One region of the Actinoplanes sp. NPDC049599 genome, then DNA from elsewhere that is predicted to be linked to it. Evidence: riboswitches for the same ligand, from Rfam matches in the RefSeq annotation. Region 1 holds a riboswitch; the other holds the start of a gene.

Evidence for each region. A riboswitch is a leader RNA that binds a small molecule or an ion and turns the genes downstream of it on or off. The one in region 1 is predicted to bind cyclic di-AMP.
Region 2: it holds a riboswitch for cyclic di-AMP, as region 1 does, so the genes downstream of both, ACIBQZ_RS03795 (NlpC/P60 family protein) here and ACIBQZ_RS18140 (C40 family peptidase) in region 1, are expected to answer to the same signal.

The regions. Positions count from the first base shown of each region.
Region 1 covers NZ_JBITLX010000009.1:2,143-6,783, reverse strand. Annotated here, with positions in the region: gene rsmH (16S rRNA (cytosine(1402)-N(4))-methyltransferase RsmH) at 1-111, opposite strand, end outside; gene mraZ (division/cell wall cluster transcriptional repressor MraZ) at 352-783, opposite strand; gene ACIBQZ_RS18140 (C40 family peptidase) at 1,245-1,913, opposite strand; cyclic di-AMP (ydaO/yuaA leader) riboswitch at 2,064-2,241, opposite strand; gene ACIBQZ_RS18135 (MurT ligase domain-containing protein) at 2,704-3,924, shown strand; gene ACIBQZ_RS18130 (type 1 glutamine amidotransferase) at 3,914-4,630, shown strand.
Region 2 covers NZ_JBITLX010000002.1:114,519-119,159, forward strand. Annotated here, with positions in the region: gene ACIBQZ_RS03780 (MarR family winged helix-turn-helix transcriptional regulator) at 1-218, shown strand, start outside; gene ACIBQZ_RS03785 (aminoglycoside phosphotransferase family protein) at 193-1,095, opposite strand; gene ACIBQZ_RS03790 (DNA glycosylase AlkZ-like family protein) at 1,095-2,171, opposite strand; gene ACIBQZ_RS03795 (NlpC/P60 family protein) at 2,247-3,236, opposite strand; cyclic di-AMP (ydaO/yuaA leader) riboswitch at 3,251-3,384, opposite strand; gene ACIBQZ_RS03800 (M56 family metallopeptidase) at 3,520-4,443, opposite strand; gene ACIBQZ_RS03805 (BlaI/MecI/CopY family transcriptional regulator) at 4,440-4,641, opposite strand, start outside.

The DNA.
Region 1 (4,641 bases):
GTCGACGTGCACCGCACCCGGCAGCGCGAGGGCGGGGGCGAGCAGCTCGAGACAGCGCTCGAGCAGCACCGGCACGTGCGTGCCGCGCAGCTCCCCCATGTCGACCCCCATAGCCAGCTCTTTCCGCGCTCACCCGGTCCGGCCCGCACATCGACTCCTCGATGCCGGCCCGCCCGGTCGTCCGTCCGTACCGCCAGATCCCCATCCGCTCGTGCCCGTTGCCATCGGGCGCGCCCGACCGGACACACGCCTGGCACCGGGGAAGAGGCGCCAGGAGCGGGAGCGGCTGGAGATCTCGCAGTACGGCAGCAGCGACGTCCGGGCCGTTGCACAGCCCACAGGTGCCACGCCTCACAATCCGCCGGGCAGCACCCCCTCCTCGATGTCGGCGAAGTCGTCCTCGCTCGCCGAGAGGTACTGCTCCCAGGACTGCTTGTCCCAGATCTCCACCCGCGTGCTCGCCCCGATCACCACGAGCTCGCGATCCAGCGCCGCGTACTCCCGCAGGTGCGCCGGGATGGTGACCCGGCCCTGCTTGTCGGGGATCTCGTCGTGCGCGCTGGCGAAGAACACCCGGCTGTAGGCCCGGGCGGCCTTGTGGGTGACCGGCTGTTCGCGCAGCTGGCCCGCGATCCGCTGGAACTCCGGCATCGGGAAGACGTAAAGGCAACGCTCCTGCCCCTTGGTGATCACGACACCTCCCGCCAACTCGTCGCGGAACTTCGCCGGGAGGATCAGTCGGCCCTTGTCGTCCAGGCGCGGGGTGTGCGTGCCGAGAAACATCGGCCCAACCCCCCTGCCCCCCGGCACCGATGCAGAGCCAGCTCTGCGCGGACCGCCTGTCGTCTGGGCCGGCAAATCCTCTCGGAGGCGTTCCTCCGCAAGACCCTGCCACTGCGCTCCACTCTACTCCACTTCCCTCCACCCGCAACCAGAATGACGGCTTCTGCGAACCGGATTCGCGGATGTATCCGCACGTCAGAGCAGGTGGGGCGGAAGTGGAGGGCGGAGCGCTCGCGACCATGGTCCACTTTCCGACATGCCGCCCACCCGGGCACGAAAGTCCCCCGAAATCGGGCGTTGGGGAAGGGCCGGCTGCCCTTCGGCACCGTGCCGGGGAGTGAAGTGGAGGGAAAAGTGGTGCGGACACGACAGCGGGGCGCGACCCCGTCCGGGTCGCGCCCCACTGAACTGTCGTACTGCTCTACTTAGTGCTGTCTCACGCTGTGCTACTCAGTGCTGTCTCACGCGGAGACGAGGCGGCGCACGACGTAGTTCTTGCCGTACACCTTCTGCTTCTTGACCTTGTCGCCCGAGTGCGGCGCGGCCCACATGTAGCCGCCGCCGGCGTAGATGCCGACGTGCGTGCCGTACGAGCCGGACCGGAAGACCAGAAGGTCGCCGGCCTTCTTGTTGCCCTTGCTGACAGCCTTGCCGTACTTCTGCTGCGAGTTGGCCTTGTGCGGCAGCTTCTTGCCGGCGGCCTTGCGGTAGACGTACATGGTGTAGCCGGAGCAGTCGAACCGCTTGGGCCCGGAGGCACCGAACCGGTACGGCGCGCCCTTGTGCTTCTTCGCCTCGGCGATCACCTTGGCACCGCTGACCCCGACCTTGATCCGGGTCGACGGGGTGGCGACGGACTTGAAGCCCTTGGTGCCGGCGAACACGGTGCGGTAGTACGCCGAGTTCGCGGGCTTGCTCCAGAAGGTGACAGTGCCCTTGGAGTTGCTCGACTTGGTCTGGTAGGTCTTCCAGGCCTTGCCGGCCTTGGACCTGATCTGCAGCCGGACCTTGCCGCTGGTGACCGCCTTGCCGGTCTTCGGGTTGATCAGCTTGGTGGTCACCTTGACCTTCGTGCCCCAGGCGATCGACTTCTTGTTGTACGAGGTCTTCACGCTGGGCTTTACCGTCACCGCAGCAGCGGTGACGGGGGCCGGAGCGGCGGATGCCGGTGCGGTGGCGACCAGCTGGCCGGCGCAGAGGCAGAGACCCAGTGACAGAGCGACGGGACCGGTGCCGATGGTGCGACGGCGCCGGTGCGAGGTGCTTTCGTGCACGGTAGAGATATCCCTCCGGCACGCCTGCGAGGTTAGCTGTCGGGTTCGGGCGGGAAGGTTGCCCGGCCACCGCTGGTGGCTTCACCCCAAGGTCCGCATCGGTACGCCGCGAGCGGCGTGCCACGGGACCGGATCTGGGTCCCCCGTCCCTGCCCCCGTATGCCTGTGTTGTCGTTCGCAATCATGGTCGCGCCACCCGGACCGGGGCAGGGCTCGGCGTGGTCCGTGGTGGTGCGAGCGGCGAGCGGACGCTTGCCGGCACCACCCTTGCTACCCGAAATCGGCGTCGGCCGCTGGCCCGTGCTCGACTACTCAACGTGTTTGGCACATGGACGACTGTCCGGTTTGTAACCGGGCCGTGACAAATGCCAGCACCACGGGTAGCAGATCAATTACAGTGCGTCGAAGGTTACGGGTGAAACACAACACATAAAAAGCCCAGGCGGGGTGATCATGGGCGGCGGCCGGGTCGGGAGATTGCGGCCGTAAACGCCCCCAGCGGCGCAAACTCGGCGACGGACGGCGCCGGGGAGATCATCCGTTCGGTGGAGGTGCCCGCCCCACCGCCCGGACCGGTGAGCGGGACCCGGGACCACTCGACGTAGTGTCCGTTTCCGGTACCCTCGTCGCCGTGACGGACGGGAAGATGCCCCTACGGGCCAAGGTCGCGACCTCCGTGTCGCGAACCGCTGCGGCGCTCTCACGGGCGGCGGGCCGCGGCGACGGCTCGGTGATCGGCGGGTGGATCGGTCTCAAGATCGATCCTGACCTGCTGAAGAACCTGGCCGCCGGCCGCGCGATCGCGCTGGTCTCGGGGACCAACGGCAAGACGACCACGACCCGGTTCACCGCGGCCGCCCTCGGCGTGCTGGGCCCGGTCGCCACCAACTCCTTCGGCGCCAACATGCCCACCGGGCACACCTCGGCCCTGGCCAAGGCCGGCGCCACCCCGTTCGCGGTGCTCGAGGTCGACGAGCACTACCTGGCCCGGGTGATCGACGAGACCACACCGCGGGTGGTGGCGCTGCTCAACCTGTCCCGCGACCAGCTCGACCGCGCCAAGGAAGTCGCCATGATGGCGCAGATGTGGCGCACCGCCCTGGCCGCCCACCCGGACGTGCACGTGGTGGCCAACGCCGACGACCCCATGGTGGTCTGGGCGGCGATCAACACCGCGCACGTGGTCTGGTTCAGCGCCGGCCAGCGCTGGCACGACGACTCGTTCGTGTGCCCGGAGTGCGGCTCGCCGATCGAACGGGCCAACGGCGACTGGCGGTGCACCGGCTGCCCGCTGCGCCGCCCGCAGGCCCAGTGGACCGTCGAGGACGACGGCGTGGTCGACCCCCGCGGCGACTGGCACCTGGTCAAGCTCCAGCTCCCCGGTCACGTCAACCTCGGCAACGCGGCGACCGCGCTGGCCGTCGCCGCCGAGTTCGGCGTACGGCCGATAGAGGCCGTCCCCCGCCTGGCCGGGGTCGCCTCGGTGGCCGGCCGCTACGCCCAGGTCGAGCGCGACGGCCGCAACATCCGGCTGCTGCTGGCGAAGAACCCGGCGAGCTGGCTCGAGGCGTTCGACATGGCGGAGGTGGCACCCACGCTGCTGTCCATCAACGCCCGCGACCCCGACGGCTTCGACACCTCCTGGCTCTACGACGTCGACTTCTCCCCGCTGCGCGGACGGCAGGTGCTGATCACCGGCGACCGGGCCTTCGACCTGGCGGTCCGGCTCGAAGTGAACGATGTGGCCTTCCGGCACGTGCATACCTTCGACGAGGCGGTACGAGCCAGCCCACCGGGACGCCTCGAAGTGATCGCGAACTACACGGCGTTCCAGGACATCCGAGCGGAGTTGGACCGTGTCAACTGAGAGCACCCTCCGGATCGTGTGGATCTACCCGGACCTGCTGTCGACGTACGGCGACCGGGGCAACATGCTGATCCTGGGCCGCCGGGCCGCGCTGCGCGGCATCCCGGTGGAGACCTACGAGGTCCGCTCCGACCAGGCCATGCCGACCACGGCCGACATCTACCTGATCGGCGGCGGCGAGGACGGCCCGCAGGCGCTGGCGGCCCAGCGCCTGATCGCCGACGGCGGCCTGCACCGCGCCGTGCAGCAGGGCGCGGCCGTGCTGGCCGTGTGCGCCGGTTACCAGCTCTTCGGCAGCTCGTTCTTCGCCAAGGGAGCCAAGTGCGCCGGGCTGGACCTGCTCGACCTCAGCTCCGACCGGGGGGAGACCCGCGCGGTGGGCGAAGTTCGCGGCGACATCGATCCGCGGCTAGGGTTGCCCCCGTTGACCGGCTTCGAGAACCACGGCGGCCGGACCCACCTGGGTCCCGGGGTGGCCCCACTGGCCCGGGTGACCGCCGGCATCGGCAACGACGGGCAGACCGAGGGCGCCTGGCACGGCAAGATCCTCGGCACCTACGCGCACGGCCCGGCACTCGCTCGCAACCCAGCTATAGCCGATCTGCTACTGCGTTGGGCGATCGGCGCGGATAGCCTTACAGCGCTCGACGACACCTGGGCCGACCGGCTCCGCAGCGAGCGGCTCGCCGCCGCCGGCACCGCCTGAGCCATCCGGCG
Region 2 (4,641 bases), on a different contig from region 1:
AGCTGGCCGAGGGCGGCTACCTGGAACGCCGGCCGGACCCCGCCGACAAGCGCCGCAACGTCGTGACGATCACCGCGGCCGGCCGGCGCCGGGCCACCGAGCTGGCCGCCACGGCCGCGGCCGTCCAGCAGGAGCTGCTGGCGCCGCTGACCCCGGCCGAGCGCGCCGAGCTGGTCCGGCTGCTGACGCTGCTCAGGGCAGGCGCGGCAGCAGAGTGAGCGCCACCTCCAGCGCCTGGCCGGGCGGGCTGCCACCACCCTCGGCGTCCCACACCTCGGAGAGCACGGCCTGCACAAACCCCCAGGCCACCACCCGGTCGACGGGCATGCCGAGACCGTCGGCGAACTGCTCGACCCGGGCCGGCAGCAGTTCGAGCACCGGCTCGTCGCCGCCGAACGGGTTGTAGAGCACCGCGCCCACCTCGTAGCCGGGGTCGCCGAGCACGCCGTGCGGGTCGATCGCCAGCCACGGCTCCCGGCCCGCCGCCAGCACGTTCTCGTGGTGCAGGTCGCCGTGCAGCACGACCCGCCGGCCGGCCGAGGCGCACAGCTCGGCCCCCAGCTCGCGGGCCCGCTCGACCAGGCGCCGCGGGAACGGCCGGTCGCCGGGGAAACGGGCCAGGTGCGCGTCGAGGTCCCCGATCCGGTCGGTGAGCTCCTCCAGCACGAGCCCGTCCGGCGCCGGGCGGTGCAGGCGGCGCATCAGCGCGACCAGGACGGCGGTGGCCTGCTCGTCCCGCTCCCCGACCAGCGTCCGCAGGGTCCCGCCGGGCTCGGCCCGCTCCAGCAGCAGGGCCCCGCGCTCGTCGTCGCGGTCCAGCACCTCGACCGCGCCCCGGCCCGCGAAGAACCCGAGCGTGTCGGCCTCCCGCGCGAGGTGACCGGCGGTGGGCAGGCCGAGCTTGAGCACGGCCGGCGAGCCGCCGGCCCGCCGGGCGGGCGCGACATAGTTGAAGCTCAACGGGTACGGCGCGCCGACGGTCAGCCCCCAGTCCCGGGCGACGGCGTTGATCAGGCCCGGCAGGCGCGCCAGCCAGCGCTGCCCGTCGGCGCCCCAGTTGCCGGTGACCGTACGGGTGAAGTCGGCGGGGAACATCAGCCCAGTCTCGCAGCGCCGGCACCGGTCACTACCGCCACGCCGAGCCAGTGGGCCAGGTCGTTGATCTCGTGGCGGACCGCCTCGGTCATCGCCGGGGTGCCCGGGGTGTCCTCGTGCAGGGCGTGCACGACCAGGGTGCCGGCCCGGCGGTCCACCGTGGCGTCCAGCTTCCCGATCAGCCGGTCGCCGTGCAGGATCGGCAGCGCGAAGTAGCCCCAGCGGCGGGCGGCCTTCGGCTTGTACATCTCCAGGACGTACTCGAAGGCGAACAGGTCCAGCAGCCGTACCCGGTCGTGCACCAGCCGGTCGAACGGCGACAGCAACGCGGTCCGGCCGGTGAACGGCCGGCCGATCGCGGCCGGGTCGACCCGCCAGGTGCCCGGCACGCCGTCGACGACCGCCGGCTCCCCCACCGGGCCGGCCAGGTTCTCGCGCACGATGCCCAGCGACCGCAACGTCCGCTCGCGCCGCCGGCGGTCCGCCTCCGCCGGCGGGACCACCGGGACGGCGGCCGGGTAGACCCGCTCGGCCAGGTCCCAGAGCCGCTGCCGGCCGCGCCGCCCGGCGATCGCCGCCTCGCCGGCCCGCACCAGGTGCTCCAGCATCTTGGTGACGTTGCGGTTGTCGGTCCAGCCGGTCGACGGCCAGGCGACCACGCTGGTGTCCGCGATCTCGCGCGACAGCAGCGGCCCGGCGGCGGCCAGCCGGGCCAGCACGTCCTTGCGGAACGGCTCGTTGACCCGCAGCCACTCCCGGGTCCGCTCGGGGACCGGGCGGGGCTGCGCCGACGCCACGTGCAGACCGAGGTCGGCGACCGGCCGGATCATGGCGTCGATCTCGACCAGCGTCCGGTCCTGCTCCAGGGCCCGGGTCAGGTCGGCCGGGCGGTACGCCGGGCCGAGCCGGCTCCAGGCGACCAGATCGGCGGTGGGCGCCACCGCGGCCGTCGGGTCGATCTGCAGGAAGGTGAGCCGGTCGACGACCGTCGCCAGGTCGGCCGGGCGCGGGAGGTCCAGCAGCTGCGCGCGGACGGCGATGCGGCGCGCCTCGGCACGATCGAGTCGGTGGACCATGCGGGCGAGGCTAGCGAACCGGGAACGGAAAAGCCGCCACGGTCGTGGCGGCTCTCCCGTCGTGCCGGCGTCCGGTCAGCCCGGGCGGCGGATGCCGGTGATGGCCCCGCTGCGGTCGATCGACGCCATGCGTACGTGGTCACCCGTGTGCGGCGCGTGCACCATGGTGTTGCCACCGACATAGAGGCCCACGTGGTGCACCGGACTTCCGTAGAACACCAGGTCACCCGGTTTCAGCTGGCTGCGGCTGACCGACCGGCCGGTGTTGATCTGGTCGCCGGTGTAGTGCTCCAGGTGCACACCGACCGCCGCCCACGCCACCTTGGTCAGTCCGGAGCAGTCGTAGCCGCCCGGCCCCTCGGCGCCGAAGACGTAGGGCTTGCCGATCAGGTCGCACGCCTTCTGCGCCGCCCGGCCGCCCTTGTCGTCGGTGTAGTCGACCGGGCACGGGCCCGTCTTGAACGCGCCGTCGGCGACGCCGCCGGCCCCGTACGCCCGGACCCGCAGCTTCTGCAGCTCGTCGACCTTCTTCTGGATGTCCTTCTTCTGCTTTGCGAGCGCCTTGTCCCGGGTCGCGATGGCATCGGTCAGGGTGGCCAGATCACGTTTGTCGCCGGCGAGCTGGTCGCGCAGCTTGGCGGCGCCGGAGACCGACTCCCGCTGGTGCCGGCTGATCTGATCGAGGAACGTGAGCTTCTCGGTCAGCCCGGTCGGCGAGCCGCTGACGACCATGGCCTTCATGGCGCTGGGCGAACCCTGCATGTAGGCCTGTCCCGCCATGTTGCCCACTTGCGACATGGCGAGGTCGACCTCCAGCTCCAGCGGTGCGAGCCGTTTGTCGATCTTCTTGAGCTGGGCCTGGTTCTTGAGCAGCTGGTTGTGCACGTTGTTGTACTGCTCGATGACCGGTTCCAGCTTGTTCCACTGCTCGTCGATCTGCTTTTCGATGTTCGACGGCGACGGTGTCGCGTGGGCCGCCCCGGGCGCGAGAAGAATCCCGACCGCGGCGACGGCGCAGGCGATGGCGCGCAGCAGCGCAGCTCGTCGCGCCTCGATCCGTTTCACGTAGGTGCAGTGTCCTTTCTTCCCTCGGCCGCCGACCGGGTCAGCTGACGGGTGCGGACGGGAAGCGCGCCCGGCCACGATGGAGCTGTGGCTTGACCCCGGATACCTGGGTCCCCGGTTCGTTCGCACGATGAGGCGGTGGTCCGTCAGTTCGCCCGGATCGGGACGAGGGGGGACTGCCGGACCGGGCATCACCGTACTCCCGATCAACGGCGATTTGAACCCGGCGGTATCCGGACACATTGCGCGCAACGACAGGTGACGGTCGGTGATTAAGCGGGATTTAAAGCGGCCACGCCGACAGGGCCCGGTCGAGCCACGGCACCACCAGGATCACGGTGGGTAACACCAGCAGGCCCACGGCCCCGCCGATCGCGAGCAGGCTCACCGTGCGGGTGACCGCGCGCGGCTCGGCGGCCGCCAGCCGGTCGAGCCGGTGGCGGCGCTCGGCCGCCGCGCCGCCGAACTCGGCCGGCGAGTCCGGGCTGACCGCGTCGCCGAGCAGCGCGAGCGCCGTCCGCAGCGGGGCCGCGCCGCAGCGCCGCCGGGCCGCGTCGTCGGCGACCATCTCGAGCAGCAGGTGGACGGCGTCCAGCGGCGCCCGGCTGCGCAGCGGCCAGGGCACCGCCCGGTAGAAGGCGGTGAACGACTCCATCACCAGGTCGTGCCGGTGCCGCAGGTGCGCCTGCTCGTGCGCGATGACCGCCGCCACCTGCGCGGTGTCGAGCACCCGCAGCGCGCCGTCGCTGAGCACCACCCGCGGCGAACGCCCCGGCAGGCAGTACGCGAACGGCAGCGGCCCGTCGAGCACCCGCAGCCCGGCCGGCACCTCGGCGGGCAGCTCACCGTGCTGCTCGACGCTGTCCAGCAGGTCGACCAGCAACCGGTGCCGGGCCCGGCGCGCCCGCGAGCGGAGGGTGACCCGGGCCAGCGAGACCAGCAGCCGGACGATGATCACCGCGGCCACGGCCAGCGCGAGGAGCAGCGCGGCCGCGCCCACCGGCCGGTCCGAGCCCAGCTCGCTGACCAGCTCCTGGGGCGCGGCCAGCACCACGCCCAGCGCGCAGAGCACCCCGGTGAGGGTGACGCTCTGCCAGAGGGCGACGGCGGCGGCGGGGGCCCGGCCGGGCCAGCGGGCGGTGGCCAGGATGCCCGGCACGACCAGCGACAGGGTCAGCCCGAGCGCGCCCAGCAGCAGCGCGGTCACGGCTCGCTCGAGCCCTTCCGTGCCGCCTCGATGGCGGCGGACAGGGCCGACGGGTCGAGGCGGCCGACGAAATGCGCCAGGGCCGCGTCCCGGACGCCGTCGGGGGCGGCGCTGAGGGCGTCGAGCATCAGCGCGGCCGTCATCTCCTCGCGGGTCTGCGCGGGGGCGTAGCGGTAGGCCCGGTCGGCCCGCTGCTGG